One region of the Paraburkholderia sabiae genome, then DNA from elsewhere that is predicted to be linked to it. Evidence: predicted binding sites of a transcription regulator. Region 1 holds the regulator's gene; each other region holds the start of a gene.
What was found. The regulator FNR, encoded in region 1, switches genes on or off when oxygen is low (the NO sensors DNR and NnrR bind a similar motif). The targets are predictions, from matches to a motif close to TTGATNNNNATCAA.
Positions count from the first base shown of each region.

Region 1 (5,156 bases):
GGTGGCGGGCGAGGCCTGCGACAGCGCGACCACCGTTGCGCTGGTCCGCGCCACCGACGCGCACGTGCTGGTGCTCGACCTGTCGATGCCCGGCCGCAACGGCATCGACCTGATCCGGCAGATCAAGGACGAAAAGCCCGCGCTGCGCATTCTCGTGCTGACCATGCATGCCGAGCAGCAATACGCGGTGCGCGCTTTCAAGGCCGGCGCGTCCGGCTACATGACAAAGGAAAGCGCGAGCGCCGAACTGGTCGGCGCCGTGACAAAGGTGGCGGCGGGCGGCGTCTATGTCAGTCTCGCGATGGCCGAGCGCTTCGCGCAGAACCTGAACGAACCCGCCGAAGCCTTGCCGCATCAACGTCTGTCGGACCGCGAATTCGACGTGTTCCGGCGGATCGTCGGCGGTCAGACGATCACCGAAATTGCCCACGAACTCTCCCTGAGCGTCAAAACCGTCAGCACGCACAAGACCCGCATCCTCGAAAAAATGCAGATGCCGAACGAAAACGGGCTCGTGCGCTATGCGATCCGCCACAAGCTGATCGACGACGAAGCCGATCTCTGACGGGGTAGGAATATTCCTATAGCTACTGCCTAAGTTCCTGGGCCCGCTTCAAGCATCTCCGATACTTTTTTGAGATAAGGCCGTCGATACTGGTAGACATGGATACCGCCGTGTCAGCCATTGCTTCGAAGGTCTATCTCGTCGATGCCGCCGTCGAAGTCAGACGCCGCCTCGCGCGTCTGCTCGGCGCGATCGCGGGCGTCGAAATCGCCGGCGAGGCCGAAGACGGCGACGCCGCGCTGGAAGGCATTCTTGCCAGCGACGCGGACATCGTCGTGCTCGACCTGCGCCTCGCCGATGGGACCAGCCTCGAACTGATCCAGGCGCTGTCGCGCAGCCATCCCGCCATCATCAAGATCGTGCTGACGAACCACACGGCGCGCGCGTTCCGTGCTGCCTGCGAGGCAGCGGGCGCCGATTTCTTCTTCGACAAGACATCTGAATTCGATGCGGCCTGCCACACGGTCGCAGGCATCGCACGCGCGCGCGCCGCGCGCCCGTGAATGAACAGGAGCCACTCATGCTTGCCACCGACCTCGACCGCGATCTCGACACCGACGTCGCCGCCACGAGTCCGACCGTGCGCGCGGCAACCGTCATCCCGATCCATCCCGTAGCACGCGCCGACAAGACGCCGCAGCGCGCGTCGCGCTGCTCGACATGCGCGATGCGCGCGCTGTGCATGCCCGCCGAACTGAGCGCCGCCGAACTGGCGCGGCTCGATGCGATCATCTGCGCGACGCGGTCGGTCAAACGCGGCGACACGCTGTATCGCGCGGGCGATGCGTTCCACAGCATTTACGCGGTGCGCGCGGGCTCGTTCAAGACGGTCGTGATGCATCGCGATGGACGCGAGCACGTGACGGGCTTCCAGATTGCCGGCGAGGCGCTCGGGCTCGACGGCGTCGGCGCGGGCCAGCATAGCTGCGATGCGATCGCGCTCGAAGACAGCGCCGTCTGCATCATTCCATTTGCGCAACTCGAAGTGATCTGCCGCGAGATGAAGCCGATGCAGCATCACATCTATCAGATGATGAGCAGCGAGATCGTCCGCGAATCGAGCCAGATGATGCTGCTCGGCACGATGTCGGCGGAACAGCGCGTGGCGACCTTTCTGCTGAACCTGTCGCGGCGTTTCAAGGCGCGCGGTTTCTCGGCCGCCGAATTTCATCTGCGCATGACCCGCGAGGAAATCGGCTGCTATCTCGGGATGAAGCTCGAAACCGTCAGCCGCATGTTCTCGAAGTTCCAGCGCGAGCGGCTCGTGGACGCGAACGGCAAAACGATCCGTATCGTCGACGCCGAAGGACTCGCGCGCGTCTAAGAGCGCTTCTAACACATGCTTCGCCCGGAGGACGCCCCGATGGTGCACGCTACTCCGCATTCGGCCTGGCAGATCGACGAAGCGCATTTCGATCATGCCGCCCCGCTGTCCGAGCAACTGCGCTTCGCGCTTCAATACGCGGTGCTCGCGCCGTCCAATCACAATGCGCAGCCATGGCGCTTTCTCGTCGACGCGCTCAGCTATTTCGGGCTCTCCTACTCGATCACGCTGTTTCCATCGGAAGCGGATCCCGACGTCGTCGCGCTGCTGATGGTGTCGCGTCACGGTCATCGCGACATGGCCCTCGCACCGCTGTTCGGCGCGATCACGAAGCGCGTGACGACGCGCGCGCCGTTTGCCGACGAGCCCATTTCCGCTGCCGTACAGCGTGCAATGATCGACGCGTGCGAGGCGGAAGGCGCGCTGGTCAGCTGCCTGCATGAGCGCGCTGATCGACAGGCCGTCGCGCATCTGGTCGCGGAAGCGGACCATATCCAGTTCGCCGACCCGCGCTTCAGACGCGAACTCGCGGCATGGATTCATCCGCGCCGCCGCGACGACGGCATGCCGATGTATGGCGCAGCCGTCGACGGTCTGCTCGATTTCGCGGTGCCGCTCGTGTCAGCCGTGGTCCGCGTGTTCGATGCGGGCGCGGGTATCCCTGCGACGCACCGGCATCTGGTCGACGGATCGCCGCTGATCGTCGGCATTGCGACCGCGCGCAACGACCGTGAAGCATGGCTCGCCGCCGGTCAGGCGCTCGAACGCATGCTGCTGGTCGCCGCGGGCGAAGGTTTGACGGCCTCTTACCTCAATCAGCCGATCGAGATCAGCACGTTGCGCGTGCAGATCTGCGGCCTGCTGCATCTCGACGCGACGCCGCAACTGCTGTTGCGCGTCGGACGCGGGCCGCAGGCCGACCATGCGCCGCGGCGTCCGCTTTCCGATGTGCTCTCCTGAGTCCACGGCTGCTGCGCTTTGACGCAGGGGGACGTCGGCCGTCATTGACGTGCCTCAATTTCCGGCGACGGACACGCGATAGATTGAAAGTGCGATCTACGCCGGCATGCATCGCGCCGCCTCGTGCGCATCATGCCGTTGCCCGTGTACCCGACAAGGAGCCGTCGATGAGAATCACTCTTCACCTCGATACGTTCGAATGCGCCGATCCCGCTGTCTATGCGATCCTCTGGCTCGATCGCGACGCGCGCAAATGGTCGCGCGAAGGACATGCGGCCATCGATCTGCCCGAATGGGGCAAGCTGGCCCTCACGAAGCAATGCACGCGCATCCTCGGCGCTTCAGACGCTGAAGACGAACACGTCTACTGCGAACTGGCGGGTCTCGATCTGCTGTCGCGGCAAGGACCGTTCGAAGGCGAATCGGGCGATGTGCTGTGGTATCGGCATGCGGACCGCGCGCCCGTCGCGGGGCAATGGCATGTGCAATGGATCGACGAAACCGACACGGAGCCGGAACACGGCGTCTTTGCGGACGACGAAGTGTGACGCCTGCTGCATTGCTTCAGGCAGACGCGGCGATCCGTTTCGATCAACGCCGCCGCGTCGATGCAAACATCGCCTGTTGCAGCGTGTGCTCAGCGGCGTCGAATGCGCAGCGCACGGCCTCTTCCGCATTTTCCGCCGCATAGCGGCCGATCGGCTCGAACTCGTGCGTCGCCGTGACGCGATCGAGACGCACGTCGTAAAGCGGCTTGCCCGAACGCAGACACAGTGCTTCGATCGCCAGTCGACAGTTCGACAGCCGCGCGCCGAACCGTTGCAGACGCACGAGCTGCATCGCCGCTTCGGCTTCGAGCGGCGCCGTCGCGCTGCAGCCGAGATACACAATCTGCATGCCGATGCCCATCATCGCCTCCCGTCGATCCATTCTTCATTCGATGCGCGAACCTTTTCATTGCGCAGGTCAGCGCAGTGCTCGCAGGTACTTATCACCAGCGTAGCGGCGCACGCGCCGCCCCGATTGATACAGGTCAACGCACTTCGGCCCGGTTCGCGAACTGGATCAAGCGTTGGCGAACTGATATAACTCAGCTTCGAATACGCGAAGCGTCGTCTGTATCAACACTGCCGGGAGCCGCAATGGCCGCGCCGAAGAACGAGCCGTCCTGCATCGCCAGAGCGGCATCCGTGTCGGATGTCCCGCTCGAAGACCGCTATGTGCTGCTGATCGACGCCGTGCAGGATTACGCGATCTTCATGCTCGACGCCGACGGCAAGGTTTCGAGCTGGAATCCGGGCGCGGAGCGGATCAAGGGCTATACGCACGACGAGATCATCGGCCGCCACTTCTCGACGTTCTATACGGAAGAAGACATCGCCGCCGGCAAGCCAGCGCGCGAACTGGAGATCGCCACCGCCGCCGGACGCGTCGAAGACGAAGGCTGGCGCGTGCGGCGCGACGGTTCGCGTTTCTGGGCCAACGTCACGATTTCGGCCGTGCGCGATGCGAACGGCGCGTTGCTCGGCTTCGCCAAGGTGACGCGCGACATGACCGATCGCATGCGTCTCACGGAACTCGAACGCGCCACGGAAGTGTCGGCGCAAGTGCAGATCACGCGCGAAAACGAACAGAAGCGCATCGCGCGCGAATTGCACGACGACCTCGGACAGCAACTCACCGCGCTGAAAATGAGCGTCGCGCTGATCGAAGCGACCCTCGCGGCGAAGGACGAAACCGCGCCTCTCGTCGAGCAGACCCACGCGCTGCAAACGGAAATCGACGCGATGGCGATGTCGCTGCGCCGTATCGCCGCCGACCTGCGTCCGCCGCTGCTCGACGATCTCGGCTTGACGGCCGCGCTCGAATGGCTCGCCGAAGACTTCACGAAGCGCTACGGCGTCGCCGCGACGGTCCACGTCGACGCGGACGAGCCGCAGTTCAACGAGTTCGCCTCGACCACGCTGTTTCGCATCGTTCAGGAAGCGCTGACCAACGTCGCGCGCCACGCGGCAGCGAGCCGCGTGCGCATCGAACTGGCGCACGAAGGCGACCGGCTGTCGCTGGAAATCGAGGACAACGGCGTGGGCGCGAAGTCCGGTTCGTCGTCGGGCAGCACGTCGTTCGGGCTGCTCGGCATCCGCGAGCGCGTCAGGCAGTTGCACGGCACCGTGTCGTATATCAGTTCGCCGGGTGCGGGCTTTCGTATTTCGATTCGCGTGCCCTTTGCGGCCGTGCAATGACCCGGCGGCCTTTTAGCGGCAGCTAACCTTCGTCTTCCCAGTCGCGCCACTCGACGTCGTGCTG
Region 1 covers NZ_CP125296.1:1,665,353-1,670,508, forward strand. The annotation lists gene QEN71_RS36960 (response regulator) at 1-565, shown strand, start outside; gene QEN71_RS36965 (response regulator) at 664-1,068, shown strand; gene fnr (fumarate/nitrate reduction transcriptional regulator Fnr) at 1,086-1,889, shown strand; gene QEN71_RS36975 (Acg family FMN-binding oxidoreductase) at 1,929-2,849, shown strand; gene QEN71_RS36980 (DUF3564 domain-containing protein) at 3,017-3,397, shown strand; gene QEN71_RS36985 (hypothetical protein) at 3,441-3,758, opposite strand; gene QEN71_RS36990 (PAS domain-containing sensor histidine kinase) at 3,992-5,092, shown strand; gene QEN71_RS36995 (SulP family inorganic anion transporter) at 5,115-5,156, opposite strand, start outside.

Region 2 (5,156 bases), on a different replicon from region 1:
CGCGCAGCCGTGTCGCTGACGCTGTTCGGCATCTGATACGCGCCTGATTCCGCTTGATTCCACTCGATGCCGGGTGCCGCGCGCATCCGGCGATTTGCCCAAAGCCGGCGAATCCGCGTAAAATAGCGCGCTCTGCGGGCGTCGTATAATGGTAATACCCTAGCTTCCCAAGCTAGAGCCGTGGGTTCGATTCCCATCGCCCGCTCCACTTTCAGCCGCTCCCTCTGCCGCAACGCGCGCATAGGGAGAGCAGGCGGAAATCCAGCGTGAGAGCCGCCTCCCTGAAGGCGGCTTTTTTATAGCGTGCTTTTATAGCGACCTCCTGTCGAGCACGGAAAGACGCGCCTCACGCCCAGTCAGTTTCAGTGATTTCCGCCGCCAATCTTGCCTTCATCACGATGATTCACGATCCGAACGAAGCCGGTCTGCCGCGCGATCCCTCCCAACTCACGGACGACGAACTGCCGGAAATCGCTGACGCCGCTGCGTCGGACAACCCGCTGCATCTGCGCCGCATCCGCAGCTTTGTGACGCGCGCCGGCCGAGTGTCGACGGGCCAGCGCCGCGCGATGGACGAACTCGGCCCGCGCTACGTCGTGCCCTATTCGCCTGAGCAGCCTGACTGGGAAGCCGTTTTCGGCCGCCGTGCGCCGCGCATTCTGGAAATCGGCTTCGGCATGGGCGCGACGACGGCGGAAATCGCGACGCATCGCTCGAACGACGACTTTCTCGGCGTCGAAGTGCACGAGCCGGGCGTCGGCGCGCTGCTCAAGCTGATGGGCGAGCACAATCTGTCGAACATCCGCATCATCCAGCACGACGCCGTCGAAGTACTCGAAAACATGATCGCGCCCGAGAGTCTGGACGGCGTGCATATCTTCTTTCCCGATCCGTGGCACAAGGCGCGCCATCACAAGCGCCGCCTGATCCAGCCGAAGTTCGTCGCGCTGCTGGTGTCGCGGCTGAAGCCGGGCGCGTACATCCATTGCGCGACCGACTGGCAGAACTACGCAGAACAGATGCTCGAAGTGCTGGGCGCGGAACCCGCACTCGAAAACACCGCCAAGGATTACGCGCCGCGTCCCGACTATCGCCCTGTGACGAAGTTCGAGAAGCGCGGCCTGCGCCTTGGGCACAGCGTGTGGGATCTGATCTACAAGCGTCGTCCGAATAGCTGAAGCACACTGGCTTAATCGGCAACAAAAAAGGCCTGCGGTTTGCACACCGCAGGCCTTTTTCATATTCGGCGTTTCAAAAGACGTCAATCCGCCCAGCTCAAACCGCCGCTATAGCCGATCAGCAGGATCAGCAGACCGAAGCCGATCCGATACCACGCAAACGCGCTGAAATCGTGCGCGGCGATGTAGCGCAGCAGCCAGCGCACGCAAGCGAACGCGCTGACGAACGCGGCCAGAAAACCGATCGAGAAAAGCCCGAGCGCATCCGTCGACAGTTCGTGCCAGCCCTTGTGCAGCTCGTACACCGTCGCGCCGAAGATGATGGGGATTGCGAGGAAGAACGAGAACTCGGTCGCCACGCGCCGGTCGAGCCCGAACAGCATGCCGCCGATGATCGTCGAACCGGAGCGCGACATGCCCGGAATCAGCGCGAAGCATTGCGCGAGACCGACCTTGAGCGCGTCGAGCGGCGTCATGTCGTCGACCGAATGGACGCGCGCCCGAACGTCCGGCCGGTTGCGCTGCCGCGCCTCGACCCAGAGGATCAGCACGCCGCCGACCACCAGCGCGAACGCGACAGGCACGGGCGAAAACAGCACCGCCTTGATCGCTTTTTCGAACAGCAGCCCGAGCACGATCGCCGGAATGGTCGCGATGATCACGTTGAGCGTGAAGCGCCGCGCTTCGGTGCGCGTCGCGAGTCCCGACACGACGTCGATGATGCGCTGCCGGAATTCCCAGCACACGGCGAGAATCGCGCCGAGCTGGATCACGACATCGAAAGTTTTTTCCTGCGGGACATCGAAGTTCAGCAAACTGCCGGCCACGATCAGGTGACCCGTGCTCGACACCGGCAAAAATTCGGTCAAGCCTTCCACGACGCCGAGAATGAGCGCCTTCAACGTGATGATCCAGTCCATCCGTGGCCTTTTCGCTTGGAGTTGGTAGGCAAAACGGCTGCGTCAGCAAGGTCGGCGCGGCCGCCCGGCCGCGCGTGTGTCACTTTTCGACGATCTGCACGCGTATGCCGTTTGTAAGGACCGTGATTGTACCGGGTTCGTAATTCACTCCGGCAAATTGCAGCTGCTCGGGCTTGAATGTGTAGACGGGATAGTTGGTCAGCAGCTGGGTGGCGAGCACTGCCGCGGCCGCGTTGATCTGCTGCGTATAGGCCTGCGCGTTGCCGTCGACGCTCACGTTGTCGACATTCGGCTGGCGCAGCACGACGGAACGGCTTTGTGGATCGTATTCGAGCTGGCTCGACAGTGTGAACACGCCGTTCACCGGCTGCTGCAGGAACGGACTCGCGAGCCGCGCATCGAGCCGCACCGAGACGCGGTTCGTATCGGGCAGCAAGCCGACAACGGGATTGCTCAGCGCGACATCGAACACCTGCGACACCGTGCGCTGATACGGAAACTTGCGCTGTACGGCGTCCTGAACCTGCTTCTGCGAAAACGTGTAGTGATCCGGAATAAACGGGAACGTCGACGTTGCGCATGCGACAAGCGGCGCCGTGATGCCTGCGGCCACGCAGACGGACAGCGCGGAAACCAGAAAGCGGCGCCGTGCGGGCGCAGCGGATTGCGTCATGCAGATTCTCCTGTGGCAGGGCGAGCGCCGCGCCGGTATTGCTTTCGATGAATTGTGTTCCGTCTTTCGTGCCGCGACGCCGCCGGTCACGGGCGCGTATCGGCTTCCAGACGCGTGAGCCAGACGAGCGCTTCGTCGCGCGAACTGCCGCACATATCCGGCTGTGGCTGTAGACCCGAACAGCACGCCGGACGTTCCGGCTTGCCGAAGATCGCGCAGCGCAGATCGTCGCCGAGCTGCACGCAGCGTACGCCCGCGGGCTTGCCGTGCGGCATGCCGGGAATCGGGCTCGAAATCGACGGCGCGATGCAGCACGCGCCGCAATTCGGGCGGCACGCGTGATCCGGCGCAGCGGACGGCGTGTGAGACAAAGGGAGAGACACGACAGACTTCCTGATACACGAGTACACGAAACGGCGCTCAAATCCGCAAAACCTTGACGCCGATCAACCGACATTGTGCCATCTGACGCGTTGCGACCTTTTTACTCAATGTCTCATAGACGCACGCCCTTACACTCGTTCGAGCTCAACCCACGCTCGCACGTCGCCTGTCCAGATCATCTGGCCCGACGAAATCAGGCGCGCGTCTGGAGACCGATTCGATGAACACCGCGCCTTCTTTCCCTTCGGCGGATTCGCTGTTCCGTCCCGACCTGCTCGCGAAGTACAGCGCGAACGGACCACGCTACACGTCGTACCCGACGGCCCTCCAGTTCCGCGACGACTTCTCGCCCGACGACTACCGCCGCGCCGCCGCCGACAAAGGCGCATCGGAAACCGGTCTCTCGCTGTACTTCCACATTCCGTTTTGCGACACCGTCTGCTTCTATTGCGGCTGCAACAAGGTGGTGACGAAGAACCGCGCGCGCTCGGCGCCGTATCTCGCGCGGCTCAAGCGCGAAATCGCGCTGCAGGCCGAACTCTTCGATACGTCCCGGCCTGTGACGCAGTTGCATTGGGGCGGCGGCACACCGACTTTTCTGTCGCACGACGAAATGTCGGAACTGATGGCCACCACGCGCGAGCACTTCCTGCTGCGCAGCGACGCCGAAGGCGAGTTCTCGATCGAAGTCGATCCGCGCGAGGCGCCGCCGAAAACCATCGTGCATTTGCGCAATCTCGGCTTCAATCGTTTGAGCCTCGGTGTGCAGGACTTCGATCCCGTCGTGCAGCGCGCGATCAATCGCATCCAGCCGCTCGAAATGACGGCGAGCGTAATCCGCGCCGCGCGCGCGACGGGTTTTCATTCGATAGGCGTCGATCTCATCTACGGCCTGCCGTATCAGACGGTGAGCAGCTTCAGCAGGACGCTCGATACGATGCTCGAACTCGCGCCCGACAGGCTCTCCGTCTTCGGCTACGCGCACATGCCGCAACTTTTCAAGATGCAGCGGCAGATGGATCCGTCGACGCTGCCCTCGCCCGCTGAGCGGCTCGCGATTTTGCAACGCGTCGTCGAGCGACTGACGGACGCGGGCTATGTGTATATCGGCATGGACCATTTCGCGCTGCCCACCGACGAACTCGCGCGTGCGCAGGCGCAGCGCACACTGCATCGCAACTTCCAGGGCTACAGCACGCGTGCCGAGTGCGATCTGATCGGCTTCGGGGCATCGTCGATCGGCAAGGTCGGCGATGTGTACGCGCAGAACGCGAAAGACCTGACGGGCTACGCAGCGGCCATCGACACAGGCGAGCTGGCGATCACACGCGGCGTGCGTCTATCCGCCGACGACCGGCTGCGGCGCGACATCATCACCCAGCTGATGTGCAACCTGGAATTGCGTTTCGACGAATTCGAGGCCGCGTACGGCATCCGCTTTCAGGACACGTTCGCGCCCGAACTGGAACGGCTGCGCGCCTTCGAGGACGACGGGCTCGTGAAGATCGGCGCGGGACGGCTCGATGTGCAGGTGGCTGGGCGGATGCTCGTGCGCAACATCGCGATGGTGTTCGACCGTTATCTGGGCCAACAGTCGATGCAGCGGTTTTCCCGAACGGTGTAACGGCGTCGGCTTGCCCGCGAGCGGGTTTTCGGCCATAATCTGCGTCTTCGCCCGGCAGCCCGACGTCAAAGCGCCGGTGCAGTCGCAAGAAATGCCCAGGTGGTGAAACAGGTAGACGCAGGGGACTCAAAATCCCCCGCCGCAAGGCGTGCCGGTTCGAGTCCGGCCCTGGGCACCAGAATTCAGCTTCATCTCACTGAACCCGCGTTCATCCATCGGATGCCGCGGGTTTTGTGTTTTCTGGCCGCCTTCGAAACCCAAAAAAAACCAAAAAGACAAAAGCCGGATCGCCTCACGGCGAATCCGGCTTTTTTGCATCATGTGTCATGCGGCTCAGCGAAAATTCACCGCCCGCCCGTTGCCCCCGCCAGCCGATG
Region 2 covers NZ_CP125295.1:713,132-718,287, reverse strand. The annotation lists gene QEN71_RS03230 (YggT family protein) at 1-36, shown strand, start outside; tRNA gene QEN71_RS03225 (tRNA-Gly) at 135-208, shown strand; gene trmB (tRNA (guanosine(46)-N7)-methyltransferase TrmB) at 399-1,178, shown strand; gene QEN71_RS03215 (undecaprenyl-diphosphate phosphatase) at 1,262-2,098, opposite strand; gene QEN71_RS03210 (DUF1439 domain-containing protein) at 2,178-2,771, opposite strand; gene QEN71_RS03205 (YkgJ family cysteine cluster protein) at 2,858-3,154, opposite strand; gene hemN (oxygen-independent coproporphyrinogen III oxidase) at 3,376-4,779, shown strand; tRNA gene QEN71_RS03195 (tRNA-Leu) at 4,873-4,957, shown strand; gene QEN71_RS03190 (amino acid permease) at 5,124-5,156, opposite strand, start outside.
Region 2: a site for FNR is predicted at 3,208-3,221, ahead of hemN (oxygen-independent coproporphyrinogen III oxidase). Genes of this name have one in related genera too.

Region 3 (5,156 bases), on a different replicon from region 1:
CCTCAATTGTCAACTTAATAGTGACAGTGATTCCTGTTTGACGCAGATTATAGCCGCCCTGATTGACCTACACTTTCATCACTGCTTCAGACAACGGCGTCGCCGGTGTCGCGAGAGGCAAACGCAATTCAATAAACAGGAGAAGAGAAATGATCGACATTCGCCAGGCTAGCGACCGCGGACGCGCCGAACACGGTTGGCTCAGCTCGCGTCACACGTTCTCGTTTGCGAACTACTACGACCCGAAGCAGGTCGGCTTCTCCGATCTGCTCGTCATCAACGACGACCGCGTGGCCCCGGGCCGTGGCTTCGGCAAGCATCCGCACCGCGACATGGAGATCTTCTCGTACGTGCTGGAAGGCGCGCTGGAACACAAGGATTCGATGGGCACGGGCTCCGTGATCGTCCCCGGCGACGTGCAGCTGATGAGCGCGGGCACGGGCGTCGCGCACAGCGAGTTCAATCACTCGCCGAGCGACCCTGTGCACTTCCTGCAAATCTGGATCGCACCGTCGGTGAAGAACGCGACGCCGCGTTATCAGCAGCAGAACTTTTCGACGGAAGCGAAGCGCGGCACGTTGCGCCTCGTGTTGTCGCCGGATGGCAAGGATGGCTCGCTCGAATTGCGTCAGGACGCGCGTGTCTATGCCGGCCTCTTCGACGGCAATGAAACGGCAGGCGTCGATATCGACGCCGATCGTTATGCATACGTGCATGTGGCTCGCGGCAGCGTGAAGGTGAACGGCGTCGAACTGAATGAAGGCGACGGTGCGCGTATTCGCAATGAGCGACGCCTCGAATTCACGGAAGGCAACGACGCGGAAGTACTCGTGTTCGACCTGCGCAACAACGAAGTGTCGGAACTGTGGTCCTGAGCAAAGAGCGCCTTAGACCTGCCGGATTGAACTGAATCGAATTGAAAGAGGATTGAACATGAACACGTTTATCGAACAACGCAAGGATGCACTGCTGCTCGTCGCACGCGTGCTGCTGGTAGTGCTTTTCGTGCTGTTTGGCTGGAGCAAGCTCACGGGCTTTGCAGGCACCGAGCAATACATGGCGTCGACGGGCGCACCCGTTCCGGCACTGGCCGCCGTGATCGCGATCGTGATGGAACTGATTGTCGGTGTGGTGATCGCCGTGGGCTTCAAGACGCGCGCTCTGGCGTTGCTGCTTGCGCTCTATACGCTCGGCACCGCGTTCATCGGCCATCACTTCTGGACGCAAACGGGCATGGAGCAGTACATCAACATGATCAACTTCTACAAGAACATCAGCATCATCGGTGGCTTGCTGCTGTTGTTCGTGACAGGTCCGGGCAAATACTCGATCGACCGCGCATAAGCGATCCAGGTCTTTATCGATGTTCTCGGAGGGCGGCCTTAGGGCCGCCCTCTTTCGTTATGCATAAACGCGACGGGAATCGCGCTTTAGGCATGAATGCAACACTCTTGTCATGTTCGCGGCGTAGTGCAAATTGATGTGATAAAAGTCCGCCCTGCCTGCATGAGGCCCGTTTGCACGGGCTCACACGTTAAAAACAACAAGCTCATGCAGTGTTCTCAACATATGAAAAGACAACACCCATGACCAAGCAATTCACTCGGACAGTGGCCGCATTCGGCGCGACGGCATGCGCCCTTGCCTGCCAGACAGCATTCGCTCAAAGCTCGGTGACGCTATACGGCGTCGCGGACGTCGGCATCCGTTATCTCACGCATTCGAATGCTAGCAACGACGGCCGCCTCTTCATGACCAACGGCGCGATCACGAATAGCCGTTTCGGCATCAAAGGCGCGGAAGATCTCGGCAATGGCCTGAAGGCAATCTTCCAGCTGGAAAGCGGTATCGATCTGCAAAGCGGCGCCCAGTCGGATAGCCAGCGCCTCTTCAATCGCGCGGCTTATGTCGGTCTGTCGAGCCAGTACGGTACGGTCACGCTGGGCCGTCAAAAGACGCCGCTGTTCGACGTGCTCGGCGACACGTACGATCCTCTGACCGTCGGCAACTACTTCGAAAACGCATGGCTGCCCGTTGCACTCGGCGCGGGTCTCTATGCGGACAACGCCGTGAAGTACGACGGCAAGTTCGGCGGTCTGAACGTGAAGGCGATGTACTCGTTCGGCACGAACTCGACTTCGACGGGCGCGAACGGTTTCTCCGGCCAGATTCCGGGCCACCTCGGTGCGGGCAATATGTATGGCTTCACCGCGTCGTACTCGTTCGGCGCATTGAGCATCGCAGCCGGCGTGCAGCAGAACAGCGACAACTCGAACAACAAGCAGACCATCTACAACGCGAATGCCGTCTACGCGTTCAGCACGACCAAGATCTACGTCGGCTATCTGCATTCGAAGGACGATACGGGCTTTGTCGACAGCACGCTCTCGCAGCGCGACCTGACGCTCGGCGTCGACATCCTGAAGGGCTCGGGCCGCAAGGACGACGGTCCGTTCGCAGGCGTGACGTGGCAAGCGACGCCCGCGCTGCTGCTGACGGGCGCGTTCTACTACGACCACATGAAGAACGCAGCGATCGGCGGCGGCGCGACGGGCAGCGGCAACCGCTACACGGGCGTGGCCGTGGCGGAATACGCGTTGTCGAAGCGCACGGAAGTGTATGGCACCGTCGACTTCAACAAGGTCACGGGCGCAGCGACGGTCGAACTGCCGGGCACGTCGAACCAGACGGGCGTGTCGGTGGGGATCCGCAACATCTTCTGATTGCACGCACTCCGATACGCGGGCGACGTGGCTTGAAAGGGCCACGTCGCCCGTTTTTCATGTCGGGCGGCACAGCGTATGCACTCTGCTTAACTGTGATATACAGGGAAAACCCGTAAATCCCAGTTGTTCTCTAGCAGAGCAGTACCAGCATGAAAAGCATTGCCGCCTTTTGTCTGACCACGTGGTCCGCCGCCGCCCTTCTCTATTTCGGCCAGCACTCGGTCGCCCTCATCGCATTGAGCGGCGTCATCGTGTTCGGCGGATACGATCTGCTGCGCCCTTAAAGCCCCATCTGGCTCCGAGCCAGACGAAGCTCGGCGCGACTTGATGGAAATCCATCATTTTTCGACGTGAGGCTTCGCCCTCCTTCAACTATCTTTGTGCAAACGGAATGTGTTCCTGAGGCTTCTGGCTGAAGGAAATCCCGCAATCACAAAGCATGAAGGAGACGCCTCATGTCCTCGACTTCTGCCGTCGACGGCGGCAGCACCGCAGCACCCGGCCCCAGCGATCCATCCTTCGACGCACGCATTGCGGAGCAGTGGTATCAGCCGCGCATCCCGCGCGCGGTGCTCAAGGAACTGATGAAGCGCGACGACGCAGCCGGCCTGCGCAACTTCGTGCCGTGGTTCGTGCTGCTCATCGCGTCGGGCGCGATAGCGGCGTTCACATGGGGCACATGGTGGGCCGTGCCCGCGTTCTTCGCGTACGGGACGATCTATTCTTCGAGCGACGCGCGCTGGCATGAACTGTCGCACGGCACGCCGTTCAAGACGCGCTGGATCAACGAGGCGTTCTATCACCTGTCGTCGTTCATGACGATCCGCGAAGGCTACTGGTGGCGCTGGAGCCATGCGCGCCATCACACGCACACGTACTTCCAGACACGCGACCCGGAGATCCAGGTGACGCGTCCGACGAAAGTGCTGCCCATCATCGCGGATTTTCTTGGGCTGGTCGGCTGCACGCTCGAAATCAAAAAGATCGTGCGTCATGCATTCGGCCGCGTCGATGCCGCCACCGACGCATTCTTGCCCGCCAGCGAAAAGCCGAAAATGATCTGGTCGTGCCGCATCTATCTGGCCGTCGTGATCGGCACGATTGCACTCGCGATCGCGCTGCACAGCTTCCTGCCGCTGATGTTCGTCTGGGCACCGCGCTTCTACGGCGGCTGGTTGCATCAACTGCTCGGGCTCACGCAGCATGCCGGTCTTGCCGTCAACGTGAAAGACCATCGGCTGAACACGCGCACCGTGCACACCAACTTCGTGTTCCGCTTTCTTTATCTGAACATGAACTATCACCTCGAACATCATCTGCTGCCGATGGTGCCGTTCCATGCGCTGCCACGTTTGCACGAAGCGATCAAGGATCAATTGCCGCCCGCTTATCCGAGCGTGTATGCCGCGTATCGCGAGATGCTTCCTGCGCTGTGGAAACAACGCACGGACGCGACCCATGTGATCGAGCGAAGCATTCCCGCTGCCTGACCGGTCGAACAAAAAATTGGAGGAGATAGCCATGAGCGTCGAAACGAATGCAAAGATTCACTGGATTACCGCCTGCGCGCCCGACGATATCGACGAAGAAGATGTGATGCGCTTCGATCACGACGGCGCGAGCTACGCGGTTTATCGCATCGCTGAAGGCTTCTATGCATCGGATGGCTGGTGTACGCATGAACATGCGCATCTCGCGGATGGCTTCGTCGTGAATCGCGAGATCGAATGTCCGCTGCATCAGGGGCGTTTCGACATTCCGAGCGGCAAGGCAAAAAGCGCACCGGTATGCGTGCATCTGAAGACTTACCCTGTGCGCGTCGAAAACGACAAAGTGTTGCTCGGCCTTCCCGTGCAGGACGCATCATGAGCGCACAGCCCGCGATGGTGATTGTCGGCGCAGGCCAATGCGGCGTGCGCACTGCCGCCGCACTGCGCGAGAACGGCTGGGAAGGCGAGATCACGCTGCTCGGCAACGAAGGCTCAGCGCCGTATGACCGGCCACCGCTGTCGAAAGCCGTGCTGCTTGGCGATCGCAGCACGGCGCAATGCGCGTTCTACGACGACGCGTTCTATCACGACAAGCGTATCGATCTGCGCGTCGACGCGTGCGTGCAGCACATCGATCGCGGTGCGCGCAAGGTCGTGTTGCACGATGGACGCAGCATCGACTATCAGCGTCTGCTGATCGCGACGGGCGCCGAACCGAGACGCCTCGACGTGCCCGGCGCGCATCTGCAAGGCGTGCATCTGCTGCGCACCGCGAGCGACGCGAACACGCTCGCAGAAGAACTGCAACCTTCACGGCGCATTGCAATTGTCGGCGCGGGTTTCATCGGACTCGAAGTCGCGGCGTCCGCAGTGACGCGCGGCTGCGAAGTGGTTGTCATCGAAGCGGGATCACGTGCGTTGATGCGTGCCGTGCCCGAAG
Region 3 covers NZ_CP125295.1:3,322,175-3,327,330, forward strand. The annotation lists gene QEN71_RS14895 (pirin family protein) at 150-875, shown strand; gene QEN71_RS14900 (DoxX family protein) at 934-1,344, shown strand; gene QEN71_RS14905 (porin) at 1,587-2,723, shown strand; gene QEN71_RS14910 (hypothetical protein) at 2,876-3,010, shown strand; gene QEN71_RS14915 (fatty acid desaturase) at 3,182-4,216, shown strand; gene QEN71_RS14920 (non-heme iron oxygenase ferredoxin subunit) at 4,248-4,595, shown strand; gene QEN71_RS14925 (NAD(P)/FAD-dependent oxidoreductase) at 4,592-5,156, shown strand, end outside.
Region 3: a site for FNR is predicted at 3,051-3,064, ahead of QEN71_RS14915 (fatty acid desaturase). Genes of this name have one in related genera too.